DNA from 3 places in the Streptomyces sp. NPDC091287 genome. Region 1 is predicted to be linked to each of the others. Evidence: riboswitches for the same ligand, from Rfam matches in the RefSeq annotation. Region 1 holds a riboswitch; each other region holds the start of a gene.

Evidence for each region. Region 1 has a riboswitch for thiamine pyrophosphate ahead of thiO (glycine oxidase ThiO). Riboswitches for the same ligand answer to the same signal wherever they lie in the genome.
Region 2: it holds a riboswitch for thiamine pyrophosphate, as region 1 does, so the genes downstream of both, ACIQRW_RS25295 (thiamine ABC transporter substrate binding subunit) here and thiO (glycine oxidase ThiO) in region 1, are expected to answer to the same signal.
Region 3: it holds a riboswitch for thiamine pyrophosphate, as region 1 does, so the genes downstream of both, thiC (phosphomethylpyrimidine synthase ThiC) here and thiO (glycine oxidase ThiO) in region 1, are expected to answer to the same signal.

Annotation. Positions count from the first base shown of each region.
Region 1 covers NZ_JBIVUV010000006.1:283,622-293,093, reverse strand. Annotated here, with positions in the region: partial or broken gene ACIQRW_RS12465 (DUF4126 domain-containing protein) at 38-656, shown strand; gene ACIQRW_RS12460 (phytoene desaturase family protein) at 688-2,199, shown strand; gene ACIQRW_RS12455 (hypothetical protein) at 2,273-3,178, opposite strand; gene metF (methylenetetrahydrofolate reductase [NAD(P)H]) at 3,228-4,145, opposite strand; gene ACIQRW_RS12445 (PT domain-containing protein) at 4,155-4,391, opposite strand; gene thiE (thiamine phosphate synthase) at 4,391-5,041, opposite strand; gene ACIQRW_RS12435 (Rv2175c family DNA-binding protein) at 5,117-5,482, opposite strand; gene ACIQRW_RS12430 (NAD(P)/FAD-dependent oxidoreductase) at 5,563-6,804, opposite strand; gene ACIQRW_RS12425 (hypothetical protein) at 6,879-7,220, opposite strand; TPP riboswitch at 7,273-7,385, shown strand; gene thiO (glycine oxidase ThiO) at 7,383-8,573, shown strand; gene thiS (sulfur carrier protein ThiS) at 8,570-8,809, shown strand; gene ACIQRW_RS12410 (thiazole synthase) at 8,812-9,472, shown strand, end outside.
Region 2 covers NZ_JBIVUV010000015.1:130,794-140,265, reverse strand. Annotated here, with positions in the region: gene ACIQRW_RS25300 (ABC transporter permease) at 1-1,524, opposite strand, end outside; gene ACIQRW_RS25295 (thiamine ABC transporter substrate binding subunit) at 1,605-2,699, opposite strand; TPP riboswitch at 2,781-2,897, opposite strand; gene rlmN (23S rRNA (adenine(2503)-C(2))-methyltransferase RlmN) at 2,977-4,083, opposite strand; gene ACIQRW_RS25285 (phosphatidate cytidylyltransferase) at 4,193-5,275, opposite strand; gene frr (ribosome recycling factor) at 5,275-5,832, opposite strand; gene pyrH (UMP kinase) at 5,955-6,731, opposite strand; gene tsf (translation elongation factor Ts) at 6,893-7,729, opposite strand; gene rpsB (30S ribosomal protein S2) at 7,829-8,779, opposite strand; gene ACIQRW_RS25260 (murein hydrolase activator EnvC family protein) at 9,125-9,472, shown strand, end outside.
Region 3 covers NZ_JBIVUV010000004.1:397,204-406,675, reverse strand. Annotated here, with positions in the region: gene ACIQRW_RS08515 (IclR family transcriptional regulator) at 286-1,062, shown strand; gene ACIQRW_RS08510 (SsgA family sporulation/cell division regulator) at 1,164-1,601, shown strand; gene ACIQRW_RS08505 (YibE/F family protein) at 1,625-2,971, opposite strand; TPP riboswitch at 3,042-3,175, shown strand; gene thiC (phosphomethylpyrimidine synthase ThiC) at 3,168-4,988, shown strand; gene ACIQRW_RS08495 (DUF805 domain-containing protein) at 5,308-5,661, shown strand; gene ACIQRW_RS08490 (hypothetical protein) at 5,742-6,572, opposite strand; gene ACIQRW_RS08485 (metallophosphoesterase) at 6,776-7,963, opposite strand; gene ACIQRW_RS08480 (LacI family DNA-binding transcriptional regulator) at 8,123-9,235, opposite strand.

The DNA of each region.
Region 1 (9,472 bases):
CACCCGGGCCCCGCGCGGGGTCGTTACGATCGCCTGCGTGTCGGTAATCCCCCTGGTGTTCACAAGCGGCTGGGCGAGCGGAATCAACGCGTACGCGGTGGTCCTGCTGCTCGGTCTGTTCGGCGCGACCGGCGTGTCCGACGAGGTGCCCGCCGCTCTCCAGCGCACCGACGTCCTGATCGTGGCCGGTGTGCTGTTCCTCTGCGAGGCGGTGGCGGACAAGATCCCCTACGTGGACTCGGTCTGGGACACCGCGCACACCGTGATCCGGCCGGTGGCCGGGGCGGTGATCGCCGCGCTGCTGGCCGGGGAGAGCGGTTCGCTCCCGGAGCTGGCCGCCGGTGCGATCGGTGGGTCCACGGCGCTGTTGAGCCATCTGGTGAAGGCCGGCACGCGGATGGCCGTCAACACCTCCCCGGAGCCCTTCAGCAACGTCGGAATGAGCGTCGCCGAGGACCTCGGGGTCGCCGGAGTCATCACCTTCGCGATATTCAATCCGGTGGCGGCCGCGGTGATCGCGGCCGTGCTGCTGGTGCTCGGGATCGTCACCGTGCTCTTCCTCGCCTCGCGGATCCGCCGTTTCCTGCGCCGCCGGGCCCTGGCGCCGCGAGGAGAAACGCCTGGCCGGCACGGGTGGGCCCTGGCCTCCGGGCTGACCTGTCGGCGCCGGTCGATAAAGTCACCGGCATGGCACGAATTGCGGTGATCGGCGCCGGGACGGGCGCGATGGGGGCGGCCGCCCGGCTCGCCGTGGCGGGCGAGACGGTGACGGTCTACGAGCGGTCCGCGAGCTACGGCGGCTCGGTCGGCCGCCATGAGCACGAGGGCTTCGTCTTCGACACCGGTCCCGGGCTGCTGCACCTCCCCGCCGTCCAGCGGGACCTCTTCGTGAAGACCGGCAAGGAGTCGCTGGAGCAGTCCGTGACCCTGACGCAGGTCGATCCGGCGAGCCGCCATCTCTTCGCGGACGGCACGGCCGTGTCCCTGCCCAACGCCTCCCGGGCCGGGGTGGCCACGGCCCTGGACGACGCCCTCGGTACGGGCGCCGGAGCACGCTGGAGCGACTTCATGGACCGGGCCAGGGACGCCTGGGACCGGTCGCGGCGGCCGCTCCTGGAGGAGCCCCTGCGGGCGGACCACCAGGTGCTGGGGCGCGATCCGTATCCGGCGGTGCTCCAGCGACGCCTGCTGCGCGGCTCCCGGCAGGCGGCCACGGTCGCGGAGATCGGCGCGTGGGAGCTGGCGGACGCCCGGCTCGCCGCCCTGCTCGACGGGTACGCGCTGTCCCACGGTCTCGACCCGCGCACCGCCCCCGCGAGCACCGCGCTGCTGCCGTACATGGAGCAGACCTTCGGCAGCTGGTACGTGATGGGCGGGATGCGCGAGCTGGCGCGGGCGGTGTACGAGCGGTGCGTGGCCCGCAGGGTGCGGTTCGTCTTCGGGGCCGAGGTGGTCCGGGTCGTCGAGAAGGACGGCCGGGCGGCGGGTGTGGAGCTGGCGGACGGTGAGGTGGCCGAGGCGGACCGGGTGGTGCTCGGGGTCCGTCCGCGCTCGGGTCTGGTGCCGGGTCGGGGGACCTGGGGCGCGGGCGATGTGACGGTCCGGCCGGGCTCCGGCGCGGGCGCGGCGGGCCGGTTCACGGTGCTGCTGTCGCTGCGCGGGGCCCGGGAGGCGGAGGCGGTGCACCGGACGGTGGTGCACGGCGACGGGACGGCGGAGCAGGAGGCGGTGTTCGGGGGCCGGGTCGGCGTCCACCCCACGGTGACGGTGCTGCGCCCCGACGATCCGGCGACCCGTCCGGACGCGGAGCACGAGGCGGTGACGCTCACCGCGACGGTGGCTCCGCAGGGGCCGGTCGACTGGCGGGACGCCGGGGTGCGGCAGCGGTTCGCCGAGGTCCTGGTGGAGCGGGCGGCGGCGGCCGTGCCCGGGCTGCGGGAGCGGATCCTGCACACCGAGGTCCGCACGCCCGCGGAGACCGAGGCCGAAACGGGGGCCGAGGGCGGTGCGGTGCCCCCGCCCGCGCTGGCCGGGGCCGGCGGAGCGTATCTGCACCCGGGCAACCTCACACGGCTGCCGGGGCTGTATCTCGCGGGCGGCTGGTCGCACCCGGGCGGCGGGCTCGCGCACGCCGGGATGTCCGGGACTCTGGTGGCCGGGCTCGTCGTGGAGGGCGACGGCTTCCGCGGCTCACGCTGAGCGGGAGGGGTCCGAGCGTGTGCCGCTGCCGATGGGCCCTTCCCCCGGCAGCGGCGCGGCCTCAGTAGCGGCCTCAGTAGCGGTACTGCTCGTTCTGGCCGGTGTCGTAGCCGTTGCCGTTGGCGTACGGAGCGGGCGTCGCGGGCTGCTCCGGCTCCATCGGGGGGTACTGCTCGGTGTCGCGCTGCTGCGGGACCCAGACGCCGCCGGGCGGGGTGTCCGCGACGTAGCCCTGGGCGTAGGGGTCGGGGTAGCTCTGCTGCCCGCCCTGGCTGTCGTAGCCGTCGCCGCCATGGCCGTAGGCGTCGTAACCGCCGTAGGAGGGGGCTCCGTTGGTGGTGCCGATGTACGGGTCGGAGTAGGCGGCGTAGCTCTGCGGGTCGGTGCCGTAGTCGTACGTTCCGGCGTAGGGGTCCTGGGCCGGGGGCTGTTCGTAGCCGGTGTACGGGTCGTACGCGGCGTACTGCGGCTGGGCCGAGGGGTCTGCCTCGTGGGCGTGGTCCTGGCGGGCGCCGCCGTTCGCGTCGTAGCCCGTGTTCCCGTACACGCCGTACTGGCCGGTGTCGTCGGGCAGGGGCTGCGGTTCGTAGACGGACTGGGCGGGCGGGGCGGCCGGGGGCCGGTCGTACCCGGGTCCTGTGACCTCCAGGTCCGAGACCTCCAGCGTGGGTTCCTTCACGGCGGCGCCCTCGCCGCCGCCCCTGCGCCGACGGCTCTCCCCCGGACTGCCGCCTATGGCCCAGCCGGTGGAGAAGCCGCGCCGGAAGGACAGCGTCACAAAGGTCTGGCCGGTGGCGAAGGCGAGCGTCCCGACGACGATGACCGGAACGGAGGCCAGCAGCACCCCGACCACCACGCCGAGGAAGCCGGCGAAGGCGAGGAGCCGCCAGCGCAGTCGTGCCTTGTACTGCAACAGCACCTCGCCGAGCAGCCACAGGGCCACCAGACCGAAAGCGATGTAGAGGACCGTCCAGCCCACGCCCGCCCCCTCCTTCGGCCGTAGCCGCGTCGGCGGCGGGTACGACCGGTCACGACTGCTTGTGCAGTCCGAGTTTTTCGTAGATTTCGAGCGTAGCCGTCGAGTTGTTGAGCGTGATGAAGTGCAGTCCGGGCACACCCTCGGACAGCAGCTTCGCGCAGAACTCCGTTGCGAACTCGATGCCAATGGAGCGTACAGCGGCTGGATCGTCCTTGGCCGCGAGGATGCGCTCTTTCAACGACGCGGGCACGGTCGCGTTGCTGAGCTGGGAGAACTTTTCCAGTTGCTTCACGCTGGTAAGGGGCATGACCTCGGGGATCACCGGCGTTTCGCAACCCGCGGCGACCACACGGTCACGCATCCGGAGATAGTCCTCCGGGCGGAAGAACATCTGAGTGATCGCATAATCCGCGCCCGCCCGGCACTTGTCCACGAAATGGCCGATGTCCGTCTCCCAGTCGGACGACCGGGGGTGCATTTCGGGAAATGCCGCCACGCCGACGCAGAAGTCACCCGACTCCTTGATGAGACGGACCAGGTCGGCGGCGTACTTCACCCCCTGCGGGTGCTCGACCCACTCGCCCATCGGGTCGCCCGGCGGGTCGCCGCGGACCGCGAGGATGTTCCTGATGCCCGCGTCGGCGTACTGCCCGACCATGTTGCGCAGCTCGGCGACGGAGTGGTTCACCGCGGTGAGGTGGGCGACCGGGGTGAGGGTGGAGTCGGCGGCGATCTGCTGGGTGGCCCGGACCGTCCCGGCGCGGGTGGAGCCGCCGGCGCCGTACGTCACGGAGACGAAGCTGGGACGGACCGCCTCGACGCGGCGGAGCGCGTTCCAGAGGTTCCGCTCGCCCTTCTCCGTCTTGGGCGCCCAGAACTCGAAGGAGTACGACATCTTGCCGGTCGCTAGCAGGTCACGCACGGTGCGCGCGTGATCCGTCCTGGTGGAGGGTGTGCCAAGGGCCATAAGGGGAGGTTAACCAGGGGGTGGACGCTCCCCCAACCGGAGCAACCGACTTTGTCTCGTTTTGCCGGACTGTTGTCCATCCCTCGGACAAGTGCCCGAGATGTCCCGCATCGGCATGCGAGCCGACAGATCAGTCGGTGCGCCGGCCGACGTGCGGGCCGGGGCGCCGGTCGGCCCGTTGGTCGGTGCGTTGGTCGGTGCGTTGGTCGGTGCGTTGGTCGGTGCGTTGGTCGGCGCGCGGAGAATCAGAGCGCGCGGGCCCTGACGCGTCGGGCCAGGTCGGCGGTGGCGGCGGCGGGATCGTCGGCCTCGGTGATGGCCCGGACGACGACGACACGGCGGGCTCCGGCGTCCAGCACCTGGTCCAGATTGCCCGCGTCGATCCCGCCGATCGCGAACCAGGGCCGCGACCCGCCGAGGGAGGCGGTGTAGCGCACGAGGTCGAGGCCGGGGGCGTGGCGGCCGGGCTTGGTGGGGGTGGGCCAGCAGGGGCCGGTGCAGAAGTAGTCCACACCGTCCTGGGCGAGCGCCGCGTCGACCTCGGCCTCGGCGTGCGTGGAGCGGCCGATCATCCGGTCGGCGCCGATGATCGCCCGGGCGGCGGGGACCGGGAGGTCGCCCTGGCCGAGGTGGAGCACGTCGGCGCCGATGGCGTGGGCGACGTCGGCGCGGTCGTTCACCGCGAGGAGCTTGCCGTGCCGGCGGCAGGCGTCGGCGAACACGGCGAGGTGCTCCAGCTCCTCGGCGGCCTCCAGGCCCTTGTCCCGGAGCTGGACGATGTCGACGCCGGCGGCGAGCACGGCGTCCAGGAAGGCCGGGAGGTCACCCTGGACCTTGCGGGCGTCCGTGCACAGGTAGAGCCGGGCATCGGACAGCTGCTCGCGAGGCGTGGACATGGGTGGACTCCCCCGTGGTCGTGACGGTGCACGGGCCGCGCGGGGCGGCCCGTGCTCCGCTTCCTGTCGTGTCGGTCAGACGGCGAGCGCCTGGGCGCGGCGCTTCACCTCCGTACCGCGATTCTCGCTCAGCGCCTGCGCGGGGGTGCCGGGCAGGGTCGGATCGGGAGTGAAGAGCCACTCCAGCATCTCTTCGTCGGAATAGCCGTCGTCCCTCAGGAGGGTCAGGGTGCCGGAGAGGCCCTTGACCACCTTGTCGCCGTCGATGAAGGCGGCGGGCACCTGGAGCGCCCGGTTCTCACCACGGCGTACGGCGATGAGCTGGCCATCCCTGACCAGCTGCCGTACGCGCGTCACCTGGACATCGAGCATTTCCGCGATGTCGGGAAGGTGGAGCCAGGCGGGGACGAGAGCATCGGTCTTTGCGTCAATCTCGGTCACAGGGACAAGCGTGCCATCCAGGACCGACAGCCGGTAGCCGGGCCCGACCGTACGGGGCCGGCCCGGCGGTTCCGGGTGCGTCACAGGGCGGCGGACTTCAGCGGTACGGCGGGGTCGGCCACCCTCTCCGGGTCGAGGGCGGCCCCCGACCCGATGAGCCTGCGGCCCTGGGCGAGGTCACGCGGGCGGCCCACGGCGAGCACGGCCACCAGCGCGCCGTCGCGCAGCCAGCACACCGACCAGGCGGCGTCCGTCCCGTCGCCGCGCCACACCAGGGTGTCGGCGTCCGCGTGGTGGCCGGCGTACTGCACGAAGCGGCCGAACTGCTCGGACCAGAAGTACGGGACGGGGTCGTAGACGGGGAGCGGCTCCCCGCCCTGGGCGGCCATGATCGCGGCGGCGGCGGTGCGTGGGCCCTGGAGGGCGTTGTCCCAGTGGTGGACCAGCAGGCGCGTCCCGTAGCGGGCGGAGGGGAAGGAGGCGCAGTCCCCGACCGCGTACACATCGGGCACCGAGGTGCGCAGCGCACTGTCGGCGGTGACCGAGCCGTCCGGGCCGAGCGCGACCCCGGAGCCGGCCAGCCAGCGGGTGGCGGGGCGCGCGCCGATGCCGACGACCACGGCCCCGGCGGGCAGGACCCGGCCGTCGTCGAGGACGACGGCCCCCTCCTCGACGCGGTCGACCCGGGTCCCGGTGAGGAGTTCGGCGCCGCTGTCGGCGTACCAGGCGGCCATCGGGGCGGCCACCTCGGCGGGCAGGGTGCCCGCGAGCGGGCGGGCGGCGGCCTCGACGACGGTGACGGCGCAGCCCGCCGCGCGGGCGGCGGTGGCGAACTCCGCGCCGATCCAGCCCGCCCCGACGACGACCACGTCGTGCTGCCGGTCCAGGACGGGCCGCAGCCGGGCGGCGTCGTCGAGGGTGCGCAGCAGGTGGACGCCGGGCACGCCCGCGGCGCCGGGCAGGGTCATGGGCTCCGCACCGGTCGCGAGGACCAGGGCGTCGTAGGGCACCGGCCCGGCGGCGGTGTCCAGCACATGGTCGGCGGCGCGCAGAGCGGTGACGTCCAGGCCGAGGCGCAGGGTGATGTCCAACGCCTCGAAGTCGACGTCGAAGGCGGAGTGCTCGGCCTGGCCCAGCAGGACGGCCTTGGACAACGGCGGGCGGTCGTAGGGCTGGTGGGGTTCGGCGCCGATCAGGGTGACGGGCCCGGTGAAGCCCGCCTCGCGCAGGGCCACGGCGCTCTGCACGCCTGCCATGCCCGCCCCGACGACCACGACGTGCCGTGCCTGCCGCGCCGCCCGCTGTTCCGTCTGCTCGCTCACCCGTCCACCTTAATCAACTGACGGATCGTCAGGTAGAGGGGTGCGGGGAAGGAACCCGGGAAGCGCCTGGGAGCTCAGGAGGGAAGCTGTTCCACCACGCTGGTGCCGCTGCCCTCCTGGGACTCCCAGGCCCATCGCTCCTCCAGCCGCACCCGGCCGTCGGCGAGCTCGACGACCGTGGAGAGGCAGTGCCCGGACGAGGTCGTTCCGTCCTGCTTGAGCTGCACGTAGCGGAAGTCCAGCGCGTCCCCGTCGCGGGTGCCGACGAGATGACCGCGCACCACGTCGCCGCCCGCGTACTCGGCCCAGATCCGGCCGTCCGACTCGTGGTACGTGAAGCGGGTGCGGGTGCCGACCTGGCCCGGGGCCTGGTCGGCGACGGGTGACAGGACGAGTCCGTCGAGCGAACGGGCCATGGCGGGCGCTCCTCTACTGGCCGGGGGGCGGAGGGGTTTAGGGTGGCCAAGGTAGAACACTCGCGGGAGCCCGGACGCACCGGGCTGAGAGGGAGGCTGGACGGCCTCCGACCGTACGAACCTGCTCCGGGTCATGCCGGCGAAGGGAGGGGCTGGACACTCATGCGCGTCTCGGAGAGAAGCTCCGGATCCGACGTCCTCGTCATCGGGGGCGGAATCATCGGTCTGGTCACGGCGTGGCGGGCCGCCCAGCGGGGGCTGCGCGTCACGGTCGCGGACCCGGAACCGGGCGGCGGCGCCGCACAGGTCGCGGCGGGCATGCTGGCCGCCGTCACCGAACTGCACTACGGCGAGCAGATGCTGCTCGGGCTCAACCTCGCCTCCGCCGCCCGTTATCCCTCGTTCGTCGCCGAGCTGGAGGAGGCGAGCGGCCGGGACACCGGCTTCCGGACCTGCGGCACGCTCGCCGTCGCACTGGACTCCGACGACCGGGCGCATCTGCGCGAACTGCACGCCCTCCAGGAGCGTTCGGGCCTGGAGTCGGTCTGGCTCAGCGGCCGTGAGTGCCGCCGCCTGGAGCCGATGCTGGCCCCGGGCGTCCGGGGCGGCCTCCGGGTCGACGGCGACCACCAGGTGGATCCCCGCCGCCTCGCCGCGGCGCTGCTGACCGCGTGCGAACGGGCCGGGGTCGCGTTCCGCCGGACGACCGCCGAGCGGCTCACCGTCGCCGGGGGCCGGGCCGCCGGGGCGCTGCTCGGCGACGGTACGGAATTCGCGGCCGATCAGGTCGTGCTCGCCGCGGGCAGTCTCAGCGGCCGGCTCGCCGGGCTCCCGCCGGAGCTCGTACCGCCGGTCCGCCCGGTCAAGGGCCAGGTGCTCCGGCTCACCGTGCCCCGGGCGTACGCCCCCTTCCTCAGCCGCACCGTGCGCGCCGTGGTCCGGGGCGGCCACCTCTACCTCGTGCCGCGCGAGAACGGCGAGCTGGTCGTCGGCGCCACCAGCGAGGAGATGGGCTGGGACACCACGGTCACCGCCGGTGGGGTGTACGAGCTGCTGCGCGACGCCCACGAGCTGGTCCCGGGCATCACCGAGCTGCCGCTCACCGAGACCCGGGCCGGTCTGCGTCCCGCGTCGCCCGACAACGCCCCGCTGCTCGGCCCGACCGCCCTGCCCGGTCTGCTGCTCGCCACCGGCCACCACCGCAACGGCGTCCTGCTGACGCCCGTCACCGGGGACGCGATGGCCGACGTCCTGACCACCGGCGAGCTGCCCGAGACGGTCCGCCCCTTCACCCCCGGCCGTTTCGAACCCGCCGCCCTCGCCGCCCCCGTACTCCAGGAGCAGCCCGTATGACCCAGCAGCACGCCGTACCGGAATCCGCCGCCACCGTCTCCGTCTCGGTGAACGGGGAAGTCCGCGCCGTTCCCGCCGGGACGGACCTGGACGCCCTCGTCACCACGCTGACCCCGGCCCGCTCCGGGGTCGCCGCCGCCGTCAACGAGAGCGTCGTCCCGCGCGGCCAGTGGGCCACGACGAGGCTCGGCGAGGGCGACCGCGTCGAGGTCCTGACCGCCGTGCAGGGGGGCTGACCATGTCGGACGACGTCTTCACGCTGGGGCCCGCCACGTATGGCTCCCGGCTGATCATGGGCACCGGCGGGGCCCCGAGCCTGGAGGTGCTGGAGCGCTCGCTGATCGCCTCCGGCACCGAGCTGACGACGGTCGCGATGCGCCGGCTGGACCCGACCGTGCGGGGTTCGGTGCTCTCGGTGCTGGAGCGGCTCTCCATCCAGGTCCTGCCGAACACCGCCGGCTGCTTCACCGCGGGCGAGGCGGTGCTGACCGCCCGGCTGGCCAGGGAGGCGCTCGGCACCGACTGGGTGAAGCTGGAGGTGGTGGCCGACGAGCGGACCCTCCTGCCCGATCCGATCGAGCTGCTGGACGCGGCGGAGGTCCTGGTCGACGACGGGTTCACCGTGCTGCCCTACACCAACGACGATCCGGTCCTGGCCCGGAAGCTGGAGGACGTGGGGTGCGCGGCGATCATGCCGCTCGGCTCCCCCATCGGCTCCGGGCTCGGCATCCGCAACCCGCACAACTTCGAGCTGATCGTCGAGCGGGCCGGGGTGCCGGTGATCCTCGACGCGGGGGCCGGGACCGCCTCGGACGCGGCGCAGGCGATGGAGCTGGGGTGCGCCGCCGTGATGCTCGCCTCGGCGGTGACCCGGGCCCAGGAGCCGGAGCTGATGGCGG
Region 2 (9,472 bases), on a different contig from region 1:
GTTGAGCTCCCCCGACCGGCCCAGCAGCCGGGCCACGGCGACCGGCAGGGTCGGGTTGTCCGGCCGCGCGATGAAGACCGTCGCGCCGAACTCCCCGAGGGAGACGGCGAAGGCGAAACCCGCCGCGACCAGCACCGCCCGCCGCACCAGGGGCAGATCGACCTCCCGCCACGCCCGCAGCGGGGAGGCCCCCAGCACAGCGGCGGCCTCCCGCAGCCGGTCGTCGACCGCGCGTAGTACGGGCAGCATGGTCCGTACGACGAAGGGGACGCCGACCAGCGCCTGGGCCAGCGGGACCAGGATCCAGGAGGTGCGCAGGTCGAGCGGCGGCTCGTCCAGGGTGATCAGGAAGCCGAAGCCGACGGTGACGGCGGACACCCCGAGCGGCAGCATCAGCAGCGCGTCGAAGCCGCGGACCAGCGGCCCGGCCCGCCGGGTCAGGGCCGCCGCCGCGAGCCCGCCGACGACGAGCGCGATGAGCGTCGCGACGAGCGCGTACCGCAGGGAGTTGCCGACGGCCTCCAGCGGCGGGACCAGGAAGGTGGAGGAGCCACCGGAGCCGGCCGACTGGAGGGCCCGGTAGTAGCCGAAGCCGTACCCGCCGGAACCGCCGGCTCCGTCGAAGGAGCGCTCCACCAGCACCCCGAGCGGCAGCAGGATCAGCAGCAGCGCGGTGAGGAGGACACCGCCGAGCAGCGCCCACTGTCCGGGGCCGCGCGGCCGGCGGGAGGTCTGCGCCGGGTCGACGAGCTTCAGCGCCCGCTCCCGGCGGCGTACGGTCGCGGCGTGGACGGCCAGGATCGCGCCGACCGCGGCGAACTGCACCAGGGTCAGTACGGCGGCCGTCGGCAGGTCCAGCAGCTGCGCGGTCTGCCGGTAGATCTCCACCTCCAGGGTGGAGTAGGCGGGTCCGCCGAGGATCTGTACGACGCCGAAGGAGGTGAAGGTGAAGAGGAAGACCATCAGCGCGGCGGCGGCGACGGCCGGGGCGAGCGCGGGCAGCGTCACCCGCCGGAAGGCGGCGAACCGTCCGGCGCCGAGCACCCGGGCGACCTCCTCCTGCCGGGGGTCCAGCTGGGACCAGAGCCCGCCCACCGTCCGTACGACCACGGCGTAGTTGAAGAAGACGTGGGCCAGCAGGATCGCCCACACGGTGGTGTCGAGGCGGACGCCCCACCGTTCGTCGAGGAGCCCGCCCCGCCCCAGCAGCGCCAGGAACGCGGTGCCGACGACGACGGTGGGCAGCACGAACGGCACCGTGACGACCGCCCGCAGCAGTTGCTTGCCGGGGAAGTCGAACCGGGCGAAGACATACGCCCCGGGCAGGGCGATCAGCAGAGTGAGCGCGGTCGATGCGAGGGCCTGCCAGGTGGTGAACCAGAGGACGTCGAGGATGTCCGGGCGGGCCAGCACCTCGCCGATCCGCCCGAACTGCCAGTCGCCTCCCGCCTTGAGCCCGCGGCCGACGATCGCGGTCACGGGATAGGCGAAGAACAGCGCGAAGAACGCGACGGGCACGGCCATCAGGCCGAGCCGCAGCGCGGCCCCGCGCCGCCCGGGCCGGTGCCGTTCCCGGGCGGCCCCGGCGGTCTTCGCCCCGGGCTCTACTTCAGGACCAGCGACTGCCACGACTGGATCCACTGCTCACGGTTGGCGGTGATCTTCTCGGGTGCGACGGTGGGAGGCGTGTCGATCTTCTCGCCGAACTTCGTGAACAGCTCGGGAAGGGTCGCGTCCTTCACGACCGGGTTCACGAACATGTTCAGCGGCATGTCCTCCTGGAACGTCTTGCTGATCATGAAGTCCAGCAGTGCCTTGCCGCCCGCCTCGTTCTTCGCCCCGGTCAGCAGTCCCGCGTACTCGGTCTGCCGGAAGCAGGTGCCGGTGGCGACCCCGGTGGGCGCCTCCTTCGGCTGCGGGTCGGCGTAGAGCACCTCGACGGGCGGGCTGGAGGCGTAGCTGACGACGAGCGGCCGGTCGGCGTTGGCCTTCTTGCCGCCCGCGGAGCCGGAGAACTCCTCGTTGTACGCCTGCTCCCAGCCGTCGACGACCTTGACGCCGTTGGCCTTCAGCTTCTTCCAGTACGCCTCGTAGCCGTCCTCGCCCTGGGCGGCGATGGTGCCGAGGAGGAAACCGAGGCCGGGCGAGGAGCTGGCGGCGTTCTCGGTGACGAGGAGGTTCTTGTACGCGGGCTTCAGCAGGTCGTCGAAGGTCTTCGGCGGCGCGAGCTTCTTGTCGGCGAAGTACTTCTTGTCGTAGTTGACGCAGATGTCGCCGGTGTCGACGGGCGTGACCCGCCTCTTCTCGTCCGTCTGCGTGTCCGCCGCGACCGTGTCCAGGCCCTTGGCCTCGTACGCGGTGAACAGGCCGTTGTCGAGGGCGCGGGAGAGCAGGGTGTTGTCGACGCCGAAGAAGACGTCGCCGCGCGGGGAGCCCTTGGTCAGGATCTCCTGGTTGAGCGCGGCCCCGGCGTCGCCGCTCTTGAGGATCTCGACCTTGTAGCCGGTCTCCTTCGTGAACGCCTTCAGCACCTTGTCCGAGACGTTGAAGGAGTCGTGGCTGACCAGGGTCACGGTCTTGGAGCCGGGGCCCTTGGACTCCCCGGAGCCGGCGGAACCCTCGTCGCCGCAGCCCGCGAGCACGGTGACGCCGAGAGCGGCGGCGAGCGCGGTCGCCGCGTACTTCGTGGTGGTGTTCATGTGATTCCTCCTGGAGATGACCAGGAAGAGACGCGGCCCCGCCCGCGGTCCGGCGAACCGGAAGCGGGCAGGGCGCAACAGCTTGAGTAAGGTCCGAACTTCCTACCCGGAATGACCCGGGCGAGGTTCAGAGGGTCTGCGGCCAACCTGTCCTTGGTGCCGCACTCTCAGCGCTGTGGCGCTCCCCTGTCGGAATATGAAGTTGATTTCGAGCCCAGGCTACACCGGCGGATTTCGGCCGCCCGTCCGGGCGAGGCCAAGGGCTGCGGGAGAGCCCTCAGCGCTCGGAGGCCGCCAGCTGCCCGCAGGCCCCGTCGATCTCCTGACCGCGGGTGTCCCGGACGGTGACGGGCACGCCGTGGGCGGCGATGGCCTCGACGAAGGCCTTCTCGTCCTCGGGCCGCGAGGCGGTCCACTTCGAGCCGGGCGTGGGGTTCAGCGGGATCAGGTTGACGTGCACCCGCTTGCCCTTGAGCAGCCGGCCGAGCCGGTCGCCCCGCCAGGCCTGGTCGTTGATGTCGCGGATCAGGGCGTACTCGATGGAGATCCGGCGGCCGGACTTATCGGCGTACTCCCAGGCGGCGTCCAGCACCTCGCGGACGTTCCACCGGGTGTTGACGGGGACCAGGGTGTCGCGCAGCTCGTCGTCCGGGGCGTGCAGCGAGACGGCGAGACGGCACTTGAAGCCCTCGTCGGCGAAGCGCAGCATGGCCGGGACGAGACCCACGGTGGAGACGGTGATCCCGCGCTGCGAGAGGCCGAGACCGTCCGGCTCCGGGTCGGTGAGACGGCGGATCGCGCCGACCACGCGGTTGTAGTTGGCGAGCGGCTCGCCCATGCCCATGAAGACGATGTTGGACAGCCGCGCGGGCCCGCCGGGCACCTCGCCGTCGCGCAGGGCGCGCATGCCGTCGACGATCTGGTGCACGATCTCGGCGGTCGACAGATTGCGGTCGAGGCCGGCCTGCCCGGTGGCGCAGAAGGGGCAGTTCATACCGCAGCCGGCCTGCGAGGAGATGCACATCGTGACGCGGTCGGGGTAGCGCATCAGGACGGACTCGACGAGCGTCCCGTCGTGCAGCTTCCACAGGGTCTTGCGCGTGGTGTCGTCGTCGCAGCTGATGTGCCGCATCACGGACATCAGCTCGGGGAACAGCGCCTCGGCCAGCTTCTCCCGCGATCCGGCCGGGATGTTCGTCCACTCGGCCGGATCGTGCGCGTACCGCGCGAAGTAGTGCTGCGAGAGCTGCTGGGCGCGGAACGGCTTCTCACCGGTCGCGGCGACCGCTTCCTTGCGCTCGGCGGGCGTGAGGTCGGCGATGTGCCGCGGCGGCTTCTTGGATCCGCGGGGCGCGACGAAAGTGAGTTCTCCGGGCTTAGGCATGGTTCATCCAGTGTCGCAGACAGACGGGTGAGGGCCCGCCGCCCTGTGGGCGACGGACCCTCACTCGTGAAACGTGCAGGTGGGAAAGGGTGCCGGGATGCCGAGGCGGTCAGCCGGAGCCGACGAACAGCACCAGCAGCAGCCAGACGACCGGCGCAGTCGGCAGGAGCGAGTCCAGCCGGTCCATGATGCCGCCGTGGCCGGGGAGCAGGGTGCCCATGTCCTTGATCCCGAGGTCCCGCTTGATCATGGACTCGCCCAGGTCGCCGAGGGTGGCGCTGGCCGCGACCGCGAGGCCGAGCAGCAGTCCCTGCCACCAGGCGCCCTCGTCGATCAGGAACTCCATGCACAGCGCGCCGGCGACCATCGCGAAGGCGACCGCTCCGAGCAGGCCCTCGCGGGTCTTGCCGGGGCTGATGCGGGGGGCGAGCTTGTGCGTGCCGAAGCGCCAGCCGACCGCGTACGCCCCCGTGTCGCTGACCACGGTGAGGACCAGGAAGGTCAGGACCCGCCACGACCCGTCGTCCGCCGTCAGCATCAGGGCGACGAAGGTGGCCAGGAAGGGTACGTAGAACGCCGCGAAGACCCCGGCCGTGACGTCCTTGAGATACCCGTCCGGCGGCTCGGTCATCCGCCAGACCAGCACCGCGAGGGCGGTCAGGGCCATCGCGATCCAGGCGCCCTCGGGCCCTCGCGCGTAACCCGCGACGACCATCGCGGCTCCGCCGACGGCCAACGGCACCAGGGGCGCCTTGATGCCCTTGCGTTCCTGGAGGCGGGAGGTCAGCTCCCAGAGGCCGACGACGACCGCGGCCACTATCACGCCGATGAAAGCGGCCTTCACGATGAACAGCGAGACGCCGATGACGGCGCCGAGACCCACGCCCACCCCTATGGCGGCGCGCAGATCACGCCCCGCGCGCTTCTTCTGCGGGGGCGGCAGCGGGGTGGACATGGGCTCCTGCGGCTTCTCGTCACGGAACAGGGGGCCGCTGACGTGAGCGGCTTCCCTGTCCCGGTCGTCGCGGCTCTGTGCGTCTCTACCTGCGTCGGGAACGTCCGGCACGTTGGGCATGGGCCGAGTCTGCTGGGCGCCATGCACATCGTGGGCAGGACCCGCCGGGGCAGCCCTCATCTCGGGCGTGCCCCAGTGACCGGCTCCTTGCGGGGCACCCCAGGAAGAGTCGTTCATCAGACTTCGAGCAGCTCGGCTTCCTTGTGCTTGAGCAGCTCGTCCACCTGCGCGACGTACTTCGCGGTGGTGTCGTCGAGCTCCTTCTCCGCGCGGCGCACCTCGTCCTCGCCGGACTCCTTGTCCTTGACGAGCTTGTCGAGGGTCTCCTTGGCCTTGCGGCGGATGGAGCGGATCGAGATCTTGGAGTCCTCGGCCTTGGTCTTGGCGACCTTGATGTACTCCTTGCGGCGGTCCTGGGTGAGCTCGGGGAACGTCACCCGGATGATATTGCCGTCGTTGCTCGGGTTGACGCCGAGGTCGGAGTCGCGGATCGCCTGCTCGATGTTGCGCAGCGCGGTCTTGTCGAACGGCGTCACGACGGCCATCCGCGCCTCGGGAACCGAGAACGAGGCCAGCTGGTTGATCGGGGTCAGCGCGCCGTAGTAGTCGGCGACGATCTTGTTGAACATCGCCGGGTGCGCGCGGCCGGTACGGATCGCGGCGAAGTCCTCTTTCGCGACGACAACGGCCTTCTCCATCTTCTCCTCGGCCTCGAGGAGGATTTCTTCGATCACCACGTGCTCCTGCGTGTCTTGGGTGGGCCCGGCGTCGTCATCGCCTGGCCCTGCGGGTCCTGCGTCGCGTCCTCACCTGCACGGTGTCCGACCGGCAGGCCGTTGTCCATCCTGGGGGGCCGTCAGGCCCGGGTGCTCTCGTCGCTCACGAGCGTGCCGATCTTCTCACCCTTGACCGCGCGAGCGATATTGCCCTCGGTGGTCAGCTCGAAGACGAGGATCGGGAGCTGGTTGTCACGGCAGAGCGTGATGGCGGTGGCGTCGGCGATCTTCAGATTGCGGGTGATCACCTCGCCGTACTCCAGTGCGTCGAACTTCACCGCGTCGGGGTTGGCCTTCGGGTCGGAGTCGTAGACCCCGTCCACACCGTTCTTCCCCATGAGCAGCGCCTCGGCGTCGATCTCCAGGGCACGCTGAGCGGCGGTGGTGTCGGTGGAGAAGTACGGCATGCCCATACCGGCGCCGAAGATCACCACGCGCCCCTTCTCCAGGTGCCGTACGGCACGGAGCGGGATGTACGGCTCGGCGACCTGGCCCATGGTGATGGCGGTCTGGACGCGCGAGTCGATGCCCTCCTTCTCCAGGAAGTCCTGGAGCGCCAGGCAGTTCATGACCGTGCCGAGCATGCCCATGTAGTCGGATCGGGCCCGGTCCATACCGCGCTGCTGGAGCTCGGCGCCGCGGAAGAAGTTGCCTCCTCCGATGACCACCGCGATCTGGGCGCCGTCGCGTACGACGGCGGCGATCTCGCGGGCGATGGTGTGCACGACGTCGGGGTCGACGCCGAGACCGCCGCCGCCGGCGAATGCCTCACCGGAGAGCTTCAGCATGAAGCGTCCGGAACCCTTGTCGTCGTCGCGCTTGTCGTCGGCCTGAATGGCGTCCGCGCCCTTGTCCATGGAAATTCTCCTCGTGCACATACGAAGAAGGCCATTGCCGGTGGGTCTGGTGTCCCTACAGCGGCAATGGCCTCCTCGTCAGATCTGCGGTCGTCCGGCGTGGGTGCGGCCGTCGACTGCACCAGACCCTATCGGGTCCGGCGCTGTTCGCCCGGACGGACTCAGATGCCGACCTTGATGCGCGAGAAGCGCTTCAGGGTGACACCGGCCTCGTCCAGGACCTTCTGGACCGACTTCTTGGCGTCCAGCGCGTACGGCTGGCCCAGGAGGGTGGCCTCCTTGAAGAAGCCGTTGACCCGACCCTCGACGATCTTCGGGAGCGCGGCCTCGGGCTTGCCCTCGGCGCGCGTGGTCTCCTCGGCGACGCGACGCTCGGCCTCGACGACCTCGGCCGGGACGTCCTCGCGGGACAGGTACTTCGGGGCGAAGGCGGCGATGTGCTGCGCGATGCCCTTGGCCAGCTCGGCGTCGGCCTTGTCCAGCTCGACCAGAACACCGATCTGCGGGGGCAGGTCGGGCATGGTGCGGTGCATGTACACACCGACGAAGGCGCCGGTGAACTGCGCGAAGCGGTCCAGGACGATCTTCTCACCGAGGTTGGCGTTGGCCTCGTCGACGTAAGCCTGGACGGTCTTGCCGGCCTCGATCTCGGAGGCGAGGAGCGCCTCGATGTCGGCCGGGGAGGTGGCGGCGACGTGAGCGGCGAGGGTGTTGGCGACGGCCTGGAACTTCTCGCCCTTGGCGACGAAGTCCGTCTCGCACTTCAGCTCGAGGAGAACGCCGGACGTCTGGTCCTCGGAGATGAGGGAGACGACGGCACCGTTCTCGGCAGAGCGGCCCTCGCGCTTGGCGACGCCCTTCTGACCCTTGATACGGAGCGCCTCGACGGCCTTGTCGACGTTGCCGTCGGCCTCGTCGAGCGCCTTCTTGCAGTCCATCATGCCGGCGCCGGTGAGCTCGCGGAGCTTCTTGACGTCAGCGGCGGTGTAGTTCGCCATGAGTCTGTATGTCTCTCTCGAAGTCTGAAAGATCTACGGGTGAACGGCGGGGGCGACGCTTGTGGCGTCGGCCCCCGCCGTCAGCAGCCGTGACGGGTGTCAGGCCTGCTCGGCGTCCGCGTCGGCGGCCGGGGCCTCGGCGGCGGCCGGAGCCTCGACAGCGGCCTCGGCCTCGGCGACGGCCTCGGCCGGCGTCTCGGCGTCGGCTGCGGCGTCCTTCTCGGTCTCGACGGAGGACTGGACCTCGGCGGCAGCCGCGGTCTCGTCCTTCTTGTCGCCCTCGAGCAGGTCGCGCTCCCACTCGGCGAGGGGCTCGCCGGCGGCCTTCTCGCCCGGCTTCGAGTCACCGGTAGCGGCACCGGAACGGGCGATGAGGCCCTCGGCGACGGCGTCGGCGATCACGCGGGTGAGCAGGGTGACGGAGCGGATCGCGTCGTCGTTGCCCGGAATCTTGTAGTCGACCTCGTCGGGGTCGCAGTTGGTGTCGAGGATCGCGACGACCGGGATGTGGAGCTTGCGCGCCTCACCGACGGCGATGTGCTCCTTCTTGGTGTCGACGATCCAGACGGCGCTGGGCACCTTCTGCATCTCGCGGATACCACCGAGGGTCTTCTCCAGCTTGGCCTTCTCGCGCGAGAGGACCAGGAGCTCCTTCTTGGTGAGGCCGGAGGCGGCCACGTCCTCGAAGTCGATGAGCTCAAGCTCCTTCAGACGCTGAAGGCGCTTGTAGACGGTGGAGAAGTTGGTGAGCATGCCACCGAGCCAACGCTGGTTGACGTACGGCATGCCGACGCGCGTCGCCTGCTCGGCGATGGCCTCCTGGGCCTGCTTCTTCGTACCCACGAACATGATGGAGCCGCCGTGGGCGACGGTCTCCTTGACGAACTCGTAGGCGCGGTCGATGTACGACAGCGACTGGAGCAGGTCGATGATGTAAATGCCGTTGCGCTCGGTGAAGATGAAGCGCTTCATCTTCGGGTTCCAGCGACGGGTCTGGTGACCGAAGTGGACGCCGCTTTCCAGCAGCTCCCGCATCGTGACGACGGCCATGGCCGTACTCCTTGAGGTGCTCGGTTATCGCGACCGCAGGTTTGCGCTCGCGCCTGACGCCCCGACGCGCCGTGCCACGAGGGACCGAGGAGCGCGGCCACCCCCGAGAAGAGGGAGGTGGCGGGGCGTGCGAAGTCGACCCGGTGACCCGGATCGCCGTAAGAAGTGTACGGGACCGGTCGGGTGCCCGGTGACGGCGATGTCCACACCCGGGTGACGGTGACGTCCACGGCCGGGTGACGGTGACGTCCACGGCCGGGTGGCCGCGATATCCACAACCGGCGAGTAGTCCACAGGAACGGTCCCTGATCCCCGGAATCCAGGCCTCCGGGCCATCGTGGCGTCATGCGCCTTCAGCCCGGCCCAGGCCGCTCCCCCGCCCACCGAACCCCGTTCCTGCTGCTCCTGGTGATCCTTGTGCTCCCGCTGTACGTGCTGCTCCCGGCCGGCCCCTCGGCCCCGGGTGGGTCCGTCGTCCCGACCGGAGCCCTCGCGTCCTCGCCGGGATCGGGCGCCCACACGTCCGTCCGTGCGGGCGCCCGCACGGACGGCGGCGCGGAAGGCGGCACAGAGGGCGGCACGGAAGGCGGCACCGGCAGCGGTGCCCGGAGCTGGCCGCTGGCGGGGAGGCCCGCGGTGTTACGGGGGTGGGAGCCGCCAGCCGGCCCGTACGGGCCCGGTCATCGCGGCGTG
Region 3 (9,472 bases), on a different contig from region 1:
ATTAGCCCAGCAGAGCTAAGTCCCGGAGGAAACCACCCGTCTGCCGCAGACGGCCGATACAGTGACATACCACTGCCGCCATCCGGAATGTGACCTTCCGTCACCATATCGATCACCTGATCGGTCCTGGGTACGACAGTCCGGTCGTTGGCCTTCGATCGTCGGCGCCCGGACCGGTCCTCGCCGGTCACGGGCCGGATCTCCGGTCCTCGGGATCGCGGCAGGCCCGTGGGGGCGGCCCCCACGGGAGGGCCGACGGCCCGTCACCATGCCTGGGGGTGGCCCTTGACCACGGCATCTAGCACCGCTGTTCCGACGTTGATCGGTTCGGTCCAGCGGGCGTTGAGGCTGCTGGAGGCTGTGGGCACCCATCGGGACGGGGCGCCCGCCAAGCAACTGGCACGTGAGGCGGGGCTTCCGCTTCCGACCGCGTACCACTTGCTGCGCACCCTCACCCATGAGGGCTATCTCCGCCGCGAGAACGGTGTCTTCCTCTTCGGCGCGGCCGCCGAGAATCTGACCGTCGCCCCCGGGGTGCGGAGCCGTCCGCGCCCCGCCTCCGTCGCCGACTCCCTCGGCCACTGGCGGGACGTCATCGGAGCCCCGGTGTACTGCGCCGTCTACTGCGACGGCGAGATCGATCTCATCGCGGTCGCGGACGGCCCCGACACCCCGGCAGTGGAGGAGTGGGCCTCGTTCCGGGAAACCGCCCACGCGCACGCCATCGGCCAGTGTCTGCTCGCCCAACTCGACGAGCGAGCCCGCGAGGACCACCTCGACCGGCACCCCGTGCGCCCCCTCACCCGTTACTCAGTGCGAGATCGCGCCACGCTTCTGGAACGGCTGCGTACCCTCCGACGAGGTGAACCGGTCATCGAACGCCAGGAGTACGCACTGGGGACCGTGTGCGCCGCGATTCCCGTCACGGCCGGTGCCACGATTGCGGCGATGGCCATTTCCGTACCTCTCGACCGAGAAGATCGGTTGCTGCCCGCAGTCGAACAGCTACGTGGCGAAGTCACCAGCCTCTTGCGTTCGCTCGTGTTCTCTATCAGTATCTGAAAAATCACTCCTTGTGATCTGCTATCGCGTGCACCACGATGGCGTCAATAGGGCCATGGGGGATCATTCCTGGCCAGATTCATCTACTGCGGGGTTGAACGATGCGCGAGTCGGTTCAAGCAGAGGTCATGATGAGCTTCCTCGTCTCCGAGGAGCTCTCGTTCCGTATTCCGGTGGAGCTCCGGTACGAGGTCGGCGATCCGTATGCCATCCGGATGACGTTCCACCTTCCCGGCGATGCCCCTGTGACCTGGGCATTCGGCCGCGAGCTGCTGCTGGACGGGCTCAACAGCCCGAGCGGCGACGGAGATGTGCACATCGGCCCGACCGAGCCCGAGGGCCTCGGCGATGTGCACATCCGGCTCCAGGTCGGCGCGGACCGTGCGCTGTTCCGGGCGGGGACGGCGCCGCTGGTGGCGTTTCTCGACCGGACGGACAAGCTCGTGCCGCTCGGTCAGGAGCACACGCTGGGTGACTTCGACGGAAACCTGGAGGATGCGCTCGGTCGCATCCTCGCCGAGGAGCAGAACGCGGGCTGACCGGGCGCGCCCCCGATGCCCCGTCACCCCGTCTTACGACGACGGCCCCGACCCGTCCGCGCGGGTGCGGCCGTAGCCGCCTGTGCGCCGCCGGACCCCGAACGGTCCGCGGAGACGACCAGCGCCGCGAGCACCGTGGTCACCGGCACCGAGGCGACCAGGCCGATCGACCCGACCAACGTGCGGACGATCTCCTCGGCGACCAGCTCGCTGTTGGCCACCGTCCCCACACCGCTCTGGGCGATGGAGAAGAGCAGCAGCAGCGGCAACGCCGCGCCCGCGTACGCCAGCACCAGGGTGTTGACCACCGAGGCGATGTGGTCCCTTCCGATCCGGATACCTGCCCGGTACAGACCCTTCCAACCCATCCGCGGGTCCGCCTGGTGCAGTTCCCAGACGGCGGAGGTCTGGGTGACCGTCACATCGTCGAGCACCCCGAGCGAACCGATGATGACGCCGGCCAGCAGCAGACCGCTCATATCGATGTCCGGGTAGAGGCCGTGGATGAGGCCGGTGTTGTCGTCGGTGTTGCCGCTCAGGCTCGCCCAGCCGATGAACAGGGAGCCCAGCAGCCCGATCAGCAGCAGCGAGATCAGCGTGCCGACGACCGCGACCGACGTACGGGCCGTCACCCCGTGGCACAGATAGAGGGCCGCCAGCATGATCGCGCTGGCCCCGATCACCGCCACGACCAGCGGGTTCGAGCCTTGCAGGATCGCCGGCAGGATGAACAGGGTCAGCACGGCGAACGACACCACCAGCGCCACCAGCGCCATCACCCCGCGCATCCTGCCCACCAGGACCACCGCCAGCGCGAAGATCCCGGCCAGCACCGCCATCGGGATCTTCCGGTCCACGTCGGTCACCGAGTACTGGAGGTCGCGCGGCGCGTCGGGGGCGTACGCGACGACCACGCCCTGACCCTCCTTCAGCTGTCGGGGCGCGTCCGGCTGGACCACCTCGACGAACTTCCGGCCCTTGTCGTCGCCGCTGGTCACCTCGATGGTGGCCTTCGCGCACTCCCCCTCCTGCTCGTTGACGGCCTCGCGGCCCGAGGGCGTGGAGGTGTCGCCGGTCGGGGGTACCTGCGCGGCGTTGACGTCCGCGCAGTCGACCTTCACGACCTGGACGACCTTGCCGTCCTGGGTCTGCCGGTCGAATCCGACGCCGGTGCGCTCGTGGTCGGGCGCGCCGCCGGGCCAGAACGCGATCAGGCCGACGACGACCGCCGTCGCGAACGGGATCAGTACGGCGGCGATGACCTTGCGCAGGTGCCGGGAGACCGGAGCGGCCGGTCCGTGGCTGTGGGTGTGGCCGTGGGTGTGGCCCTGGGGCGGCTGGGGTGCGGGGTCGCTTTGGGGGGAGGTCACGGGGCGATCATCGCAAGAACGGGAGGGCCCTCTGGTCAGCTCGCCCGAAAGGACGCTAGCGTGGAGGCACCTTTGCACACGCGGGAGCTCGGAGCACCGGGCTGAGAGGGCGCTGATCGCCGTACATCCGTACGGGACACGCTGCGCCGACCGCCGAACCTGTTACCGGGTAATGCCGGCGTAGGGAGTAGGTCTCATGACCACAGCGGACGCACGCACGCCTGCCTCGAAACAGAACGACGGAACGCCGGTCGGCACGACGCCGGGCGACGGAACGCGCAACGACGAGGCCGGGAAGTCCATCGGCTGGCACAAGGGGTACGTCCAGGGCTCGCGCCCGGACCTCCGGGTGCCGGTTCGACAGGTGCACCTCACCAACGGCAAGGACGTGACGCTGTACGACACGTCCGGGCCGTACACCGATCCCTCCATCGACACCGATGTCCGCCGGGGCCTCGCGCCCCTGCGGGAGAACTGGATCATCGCCCGCGGCGACACCGAGGAGTACGCGGGCCGGCCGGCCCGCCCCGAGGACGACGGGCTCAAGCACACCTCGCCGCGCGGCGGACTGCGCAACCTCGACGCCGTCTTCCCCGGCCGCCCGCGCCAGCCGCGCCGCAGCCGCGACGGACGCCCCGTCACCCAGCTCGCGTACGCCCGACGGGGGGAGATCACCCCGGAGATGGAGTACGTGGCGATCCGGGAGAACGTGGAGGCCGAGGTCGTCCGCGAGGAGATCGCGCAGGGCCGGGCGGTGCTGCCCGCCAACGTCAACCACCCCGAGATCGAGCCGATGATCATCGGCAAGCGGTTCCTGGTGAAGGTCAACGCCAACATCGGCAACTCGGCCGTCACCTCCTCCATCGAGGAGGAGGTGGACAAGATGACCTGGGCGACGAAGTGGGGCGCCGACACGGTCATGGACCTGTCCACCGGCCGCAACATCCACACCACCCGTGAATGGGTGCTGCGCAACTCCCCCGTGCCGATCGGCACCGTCCCGCTCTACCAGGCCCTGGAGAAGGTCGACGGCCGGGCCGAGGAGCTGACCTGGGAGATCTACAAGGACACCGTCATCGAACAGGCCGAGCAGGGCGTGGACTACATGACGGTGCACGCCGGGGTGCGCCTGCCGTACGTCCCCCTGACGGCCCGCCGCAAGACCGGCATCGTCTCGCGCGGCGGCTCGATCATGGCGGCCTGGTGTCTCGCCCACCACAAGGAGTCGTTCCTCTACGAGCACTTCGAGGAGCTCTGCGAGATCCTCGCGACATACGACGTCACCTACTCCCTGGGCGACGGACTGCGTCCCGGTTCGATCGCGGACGCCAACGACGAGGCGCAGTTCGCCGAGTTGCGCACGCTGGGCGAACTGAACACGATCGCGAAGCGGTTCGGCGTCCAGACCATGATCGAGGGCCCCGGGCACGTCCCGATGCACAAGATCAAGGAGAACATCGACCTTCAGCAGGAGATCTGCGAGGAGGCGCCGTTCTACACGCTCGGCCCGCTGACCACGGACGTCGCGCCCGCCTACGACCACATCACCTCCGGCATCGGCGCCGCGATGATCGCCTGGTGGGGCACGGCGATGCTCTGCTACGTCACGCCCAAGGAGCACCTGGGACTGCCGAACCGGGACGACGTGAAGACGGGGGTCATCACCTACAAGATCGCCGCCCACGCGGCCGACCTGGCCAAGGGGCACCCGGGCGCGCAGGAGTGGGACGACGCCCTCTCCGACGCGCGGTTCGAGTTCCGCTGGGAGGACCAGTTCAACCTGGCCCTCGACCCGGACACGGCGCGGGAGTTCCACGACGAGACGCTGCCCGCCGAACCGGCGAAGACGGCGCACTTCTGCTCGATGTGCGGGCCGAAGTTCTGCTCGATGAAGATCTCCCAGGACATCCGGCGTCAGCACGGCGGTTCGCAGGAGGAGATCGAGCAGGGCATGGCCGAGAAGTCGAAGGAGTTCGCGGCCGCCGGCAACCGGGTCTACCTGCCCATCGCCGACTGATCAGGGCCGGCCGCCGGCCCGTCCCCGGCGGTCGGCTTCTCCGGCCACAGGCAGCGAACCCGCGGGACTGAGGCCTGATTCTGCCAGGAGCCTGTGGGCGTTGTGTGGCTTACCGAGTAACTACAGCCATTTCAGGTTGTTTTGAAATGGTTGGTCGCCTTGTTAAGCGACAGTATGGACACAGTCGTGTGGCAGCTGTATGTACGTTTGGTCCGCAGCTCACCTGCGCTTGACCCTTTCCTTATCTGTGGCTTACTTTCCGGCTTGCTTGGCTTGAAATTGGCGCCCCCTCGGAACGGGGGCCGGGGAGGGAATCACCGTGAACTGGTACCTGGACGTACTCAAGAACTACGCAGGCTTCAGCGGACGCGCGCGCCGCAAGGAGTACTGGATGTTCGTGCTCTTCAACTTCATCATCGCCGTGGTGCTGTCGGTGCTCGGCATGGCGATCGACACGCAGATCCCGTACTACCTCTACCTCGCCGCGGTCATCGTTCCGTCGCTGGCGGTCATGGTGCGTCGTCTGCACGACACCGGCCGCTCGGGCTGGTGGTTCTTCATCTCGTTCGTCCCGCTGGTCGGCGCCATCATCCTGCTCGTCTTCCTCGCCTCGGAGGGCAAGCCGGAGACGAACCAGCACGGTGCCAACCCGAAGCTGGCTCCGGCCGTCTGACCAACAGCTCCGGTACGTTCCGGAGCACCGTGAGGCCGGGCGCGGCACACAGCCGTCCCGGCCTTCGCCGTACCCGGACCTCAGTCCGGCCGGTGCTCCGGTCCGCCGAAGTCCGGGCTCGTGAAATCGGGGCTGGTGAAGGTCGGTCGGGGACCGGCCGCCGGGCCTTCGTCCGGGCCGGAGAAGTCCGGCCTGCTGTACCCGACCTTCGGGATGCGGTTGGGCGAACGGTGCGGGGTCCGGGCGGCGGGTCCCGCGGTGGGGTCGGCCAGGGCGTCCCTGAGGAACGGGAGGATGCCGCGCTCCAGCAGGGCGTGGCGCCACGCCTCCCTGGCCCGCGCGACGTCCTCCGGAAGCTCCTGCTCCTCGTTCTCGGCGGCCAGCGACGTCGCGCCGTTGCGGAGCGCGGTGACGAGCAGCCCGACGGCCGCGACCAGGATCGCCGCGGCGGCGACCGCCGCGAAGAACCACCCGGCCGCGACCATCGAGCCGCCGAAGGTCACCGAGGGGCCGACCGCCTTCACCAGATAGCCGACGAGCAGGAAGATGACGGCCGCGGAGCCGGCCAGCAGCGGGGTCAGGACCGTGATGACCGCGCCTATGCCGGCGCCCGAACCGGCCGCCGTGCTCCGCGGCCCGTCCGTGGCCGGGCCGCCGTCGAGCCCTTCCGCGGTCGCCGCGCGGCGCAGTTCGCCGCGGGCCTTCACGTAGTGCTCGTACTCGGTGGCCGCGGCCGCGGTGATCAGCGCCGTGGCGCTGAGCGCCATGGTGCGCAGCTGTTCGGTGTTGAGCCGGTCCCCGACGCCCTCCAGGTCCGGGCGTTCATGAGCGTGGCGCAGCGCGTCGCCCAGGATCCGCTCGTACTCGGGTCCGTCCTCGGCCAGCAGGTGCGGAGCGCTTGTCATCTGCATCCCCCGATGCTCCGTCGGTGCCCGGCTGCCCGCGTGGACCGGGCGATCGGGCGGAAACGGAGGAGAGCCTGCCACTGATACGCCGATGGTAGAGCGCTCACGGCACGGGGTGACAGGGTGTTTCCAGAATTGGGCCCGGTGACGGGCCCGTCGATCGGCGAGGTCGGCGCAGGCGGAACCTGAAGCGCCTTCCCCGCCGACGGTCAGTCATGCAGCGGGAGCTGAACCACCAATAGCTTTCCGGCCATGGTCACTCCGCCGTCCATGGCGATGGCGAGGTCGTCCGCGTACACGTGCGGGCCGTTGATCACGGGCCCCGCGCTGTCCTCGCCGTCCTCCGTGCCGACCTCGCCCAGGAGGTACGGAATGGGGCTGTGACCATGGACGACGCGCTGTCCGCCGTACGTCGTCAGCAGCTCGCGCACCGCCTGGGCGCCGCCCTCGTCCCGGAAGGCGAACCGCTTGGTGAGCTTGCGGAAGAGGTCCCAGCACTCGTCGGCGTCATTGCGCGTGAGAATGGCCGTGATCGTGTCATTGACGTCCTCGATGGTGGACCCGTAGTCGAGGTAGGCCGTCGTGTCGGAGTGCATCAGCAGATGCCCGTCCTCCTCGACGACCGCGTCGAGCCGGGACATCCACTGGAGGTGGACGTCCTGGAGGCGCTCCATGTCGGTCTTCTGGCCGCCGTTGAGCAGCCAGGCGGCCTGGAAGGTGGCGGTGCCGGCCCCGGAGTTGACGGGGGTGTCGGCGAACCGCTTGGCACCGATCAGCAGCAGCTCGTGGTTGCCCATCAGGGCCTTGCAGTAGCCGCCGGCCGCCGCCGCCTCGGCGGAGAGTCGCATGACGAGGTCGATGACCCCGATGCCGTCGGGCCCGCGGTCGGTGAAGTCGCCGAGGAACCACAGGCGGGCGTTGCCCGCGGCCCAGTTCCCGTCGGCGTCGATGAGGCCCTGCGCGCCGAGGGCGGCGATCAGCTCGTCCAGGTAGCCGTGGACGTCGCCGACGACGAAGAGCGGGCCGCGGCTGTCCTCGGCCACGGGGCGCGGCTCGGGAACGGTCCGCACCTGGACCGTGTCGCCGCGACGGATGACCGGGAGGTCCCGCTCGGTCGGGGTGTAGCCCTCCGGCTGCTCGTCGCCCACGACGGCGTTGCCGGGATGCGGCGGCCGGGGCGGGGCGGGAGCGCGCGGCGGCACTGCCGGGGGCACGGAGGCGCCGGGCGCCGGAGGGTTCGGTTCCGGCGCCCGCGGTGGCACCGGGGAAGGAGGTGCCGCCTGTGCTTGCGGTGGCACGGGTGTCTGCGCATACGGCGGAACCCGGAAGTCACGCAACGTCGCCGTCCGCACCACGGGTTCCTGACCGGCCCCCTGAGTCATCGACCCCTCCACCACCGTCGCGCCGCCGTACACCTGACGGGCCTTGCCTGGTAGAGGTGGTCCGCGGTGTCGTGCGCCCATCATAGGAATGCGGATCGATCTGTGTGACGCACCAGGGGTGGTGAATCCGGGCGCACGCACGGTTCACCGGCTGATTAGTCCGAAAAGAGATGATCAGTCCCCGCTGGGGGAGCGCGGCGCGCTGACCGTGGTGCGCGGTGGACGTCGTTGCGAGGAGGTCCGGACGATGAGCTCCGTCGGTATGACCTGCTCCACCGGCCCGTCGTGCTCGACCCCTTCGATGGCGTCGATGAGGAGCTGGACGACGGCCGTGCCGATGCGGCGGGGCTTCAGCGAGAGCGTCGTGATGGGCGGCTCGGTGGCCGCGTACACGGTGGACTCGCTGCAGCAGACCAGCAGCAGGTCCTCGGGGACCCGCAGCCCGTAGCGGCGGGCCGCCGCGAGGAGATCGGTGCCATTGGGGTCGAAGAGCCCGTAGACCGCGTCGGGGCGGTCCGGGCGGGCGAGCAGCCGGTCGGCGGCGACCGCCCCCGCGCAGGGGTCGTGGGCCGGGTAGGACTCGTAGACGGGATCCTGGCCGACCCGCTCGCACCAGTGGAGGTAGGCGGTGGTGGACAAGCGGGTGTACGTGTCGGTGGTGTTGCCGGTCAGCAGGCCGATACGGCGGGCTCCGGCGGCGGCGAGATGGTCGAGGAGGTCGAGCACGGCGGCCCGGTGGTCGTTGTCGACCCAGGCGGTGACGGGGAGCGTACCGGCCGGGCGGCCGTCCGAGACCACGGGCAGTCCCTGGCGGACGAGTTCGGTGACGACCGGGTCCTGGTCGGAGGGGTCGATGACGACGGTCCCGTCGAGCGCGACGTTCGACCAGACGTCGTGCCGGGAGGTGGCGGGGAGGATGACGAGGGCGTAGCCGCGGGCGAGCGCCGCGGAGGTCGCGGCTCTCGCCATCTCCGCGAAGTACGCGAATTCGGTGAAGGTGAAAGGTTCATTCCCGTACGTGGTCACGGTCAGGCCGATCAGGCCGGACTTGCCCGTACGGAGGGTTCGGGCCGCGGCGGACGGGCGGTAGCCCAGGCGCTCGGCGACCTCGCGGACATGGCGGCGGGTGGCGTCCGGGAGCCTGCCCTTGCCGTTGAGCGCGTCGGAGACGGTCGTGATCGAGACTCCGGCCGCGGCGGCCACATCACGGATCCCCGCCCGTCCTGGCCGGCCGCTGCGCCGGGGGGTCTCCGTCCGGCTCACCTGGTGCTTCCCTGCTGCTGTCATGGCGAGCCGATAGTAGGGCTCCGAGGGGTGGTCGGTCCGGTCGCATATGCGCACGTTGACAGGCACGTTTCTGCAAGGTCACTACCCATCAGAATCCTTGTAATGCAAGGGAGTTGTCCGCTATTGCATAGGTGTTTCAGGTACTGGAGGGCGGCAGCCTGCTGTATGTGCGATGTCTCGAAGAGGTCTCAACTCACCACTTCGGGGGACGCGCGCCACAGCGCGAGCCACCGGCGC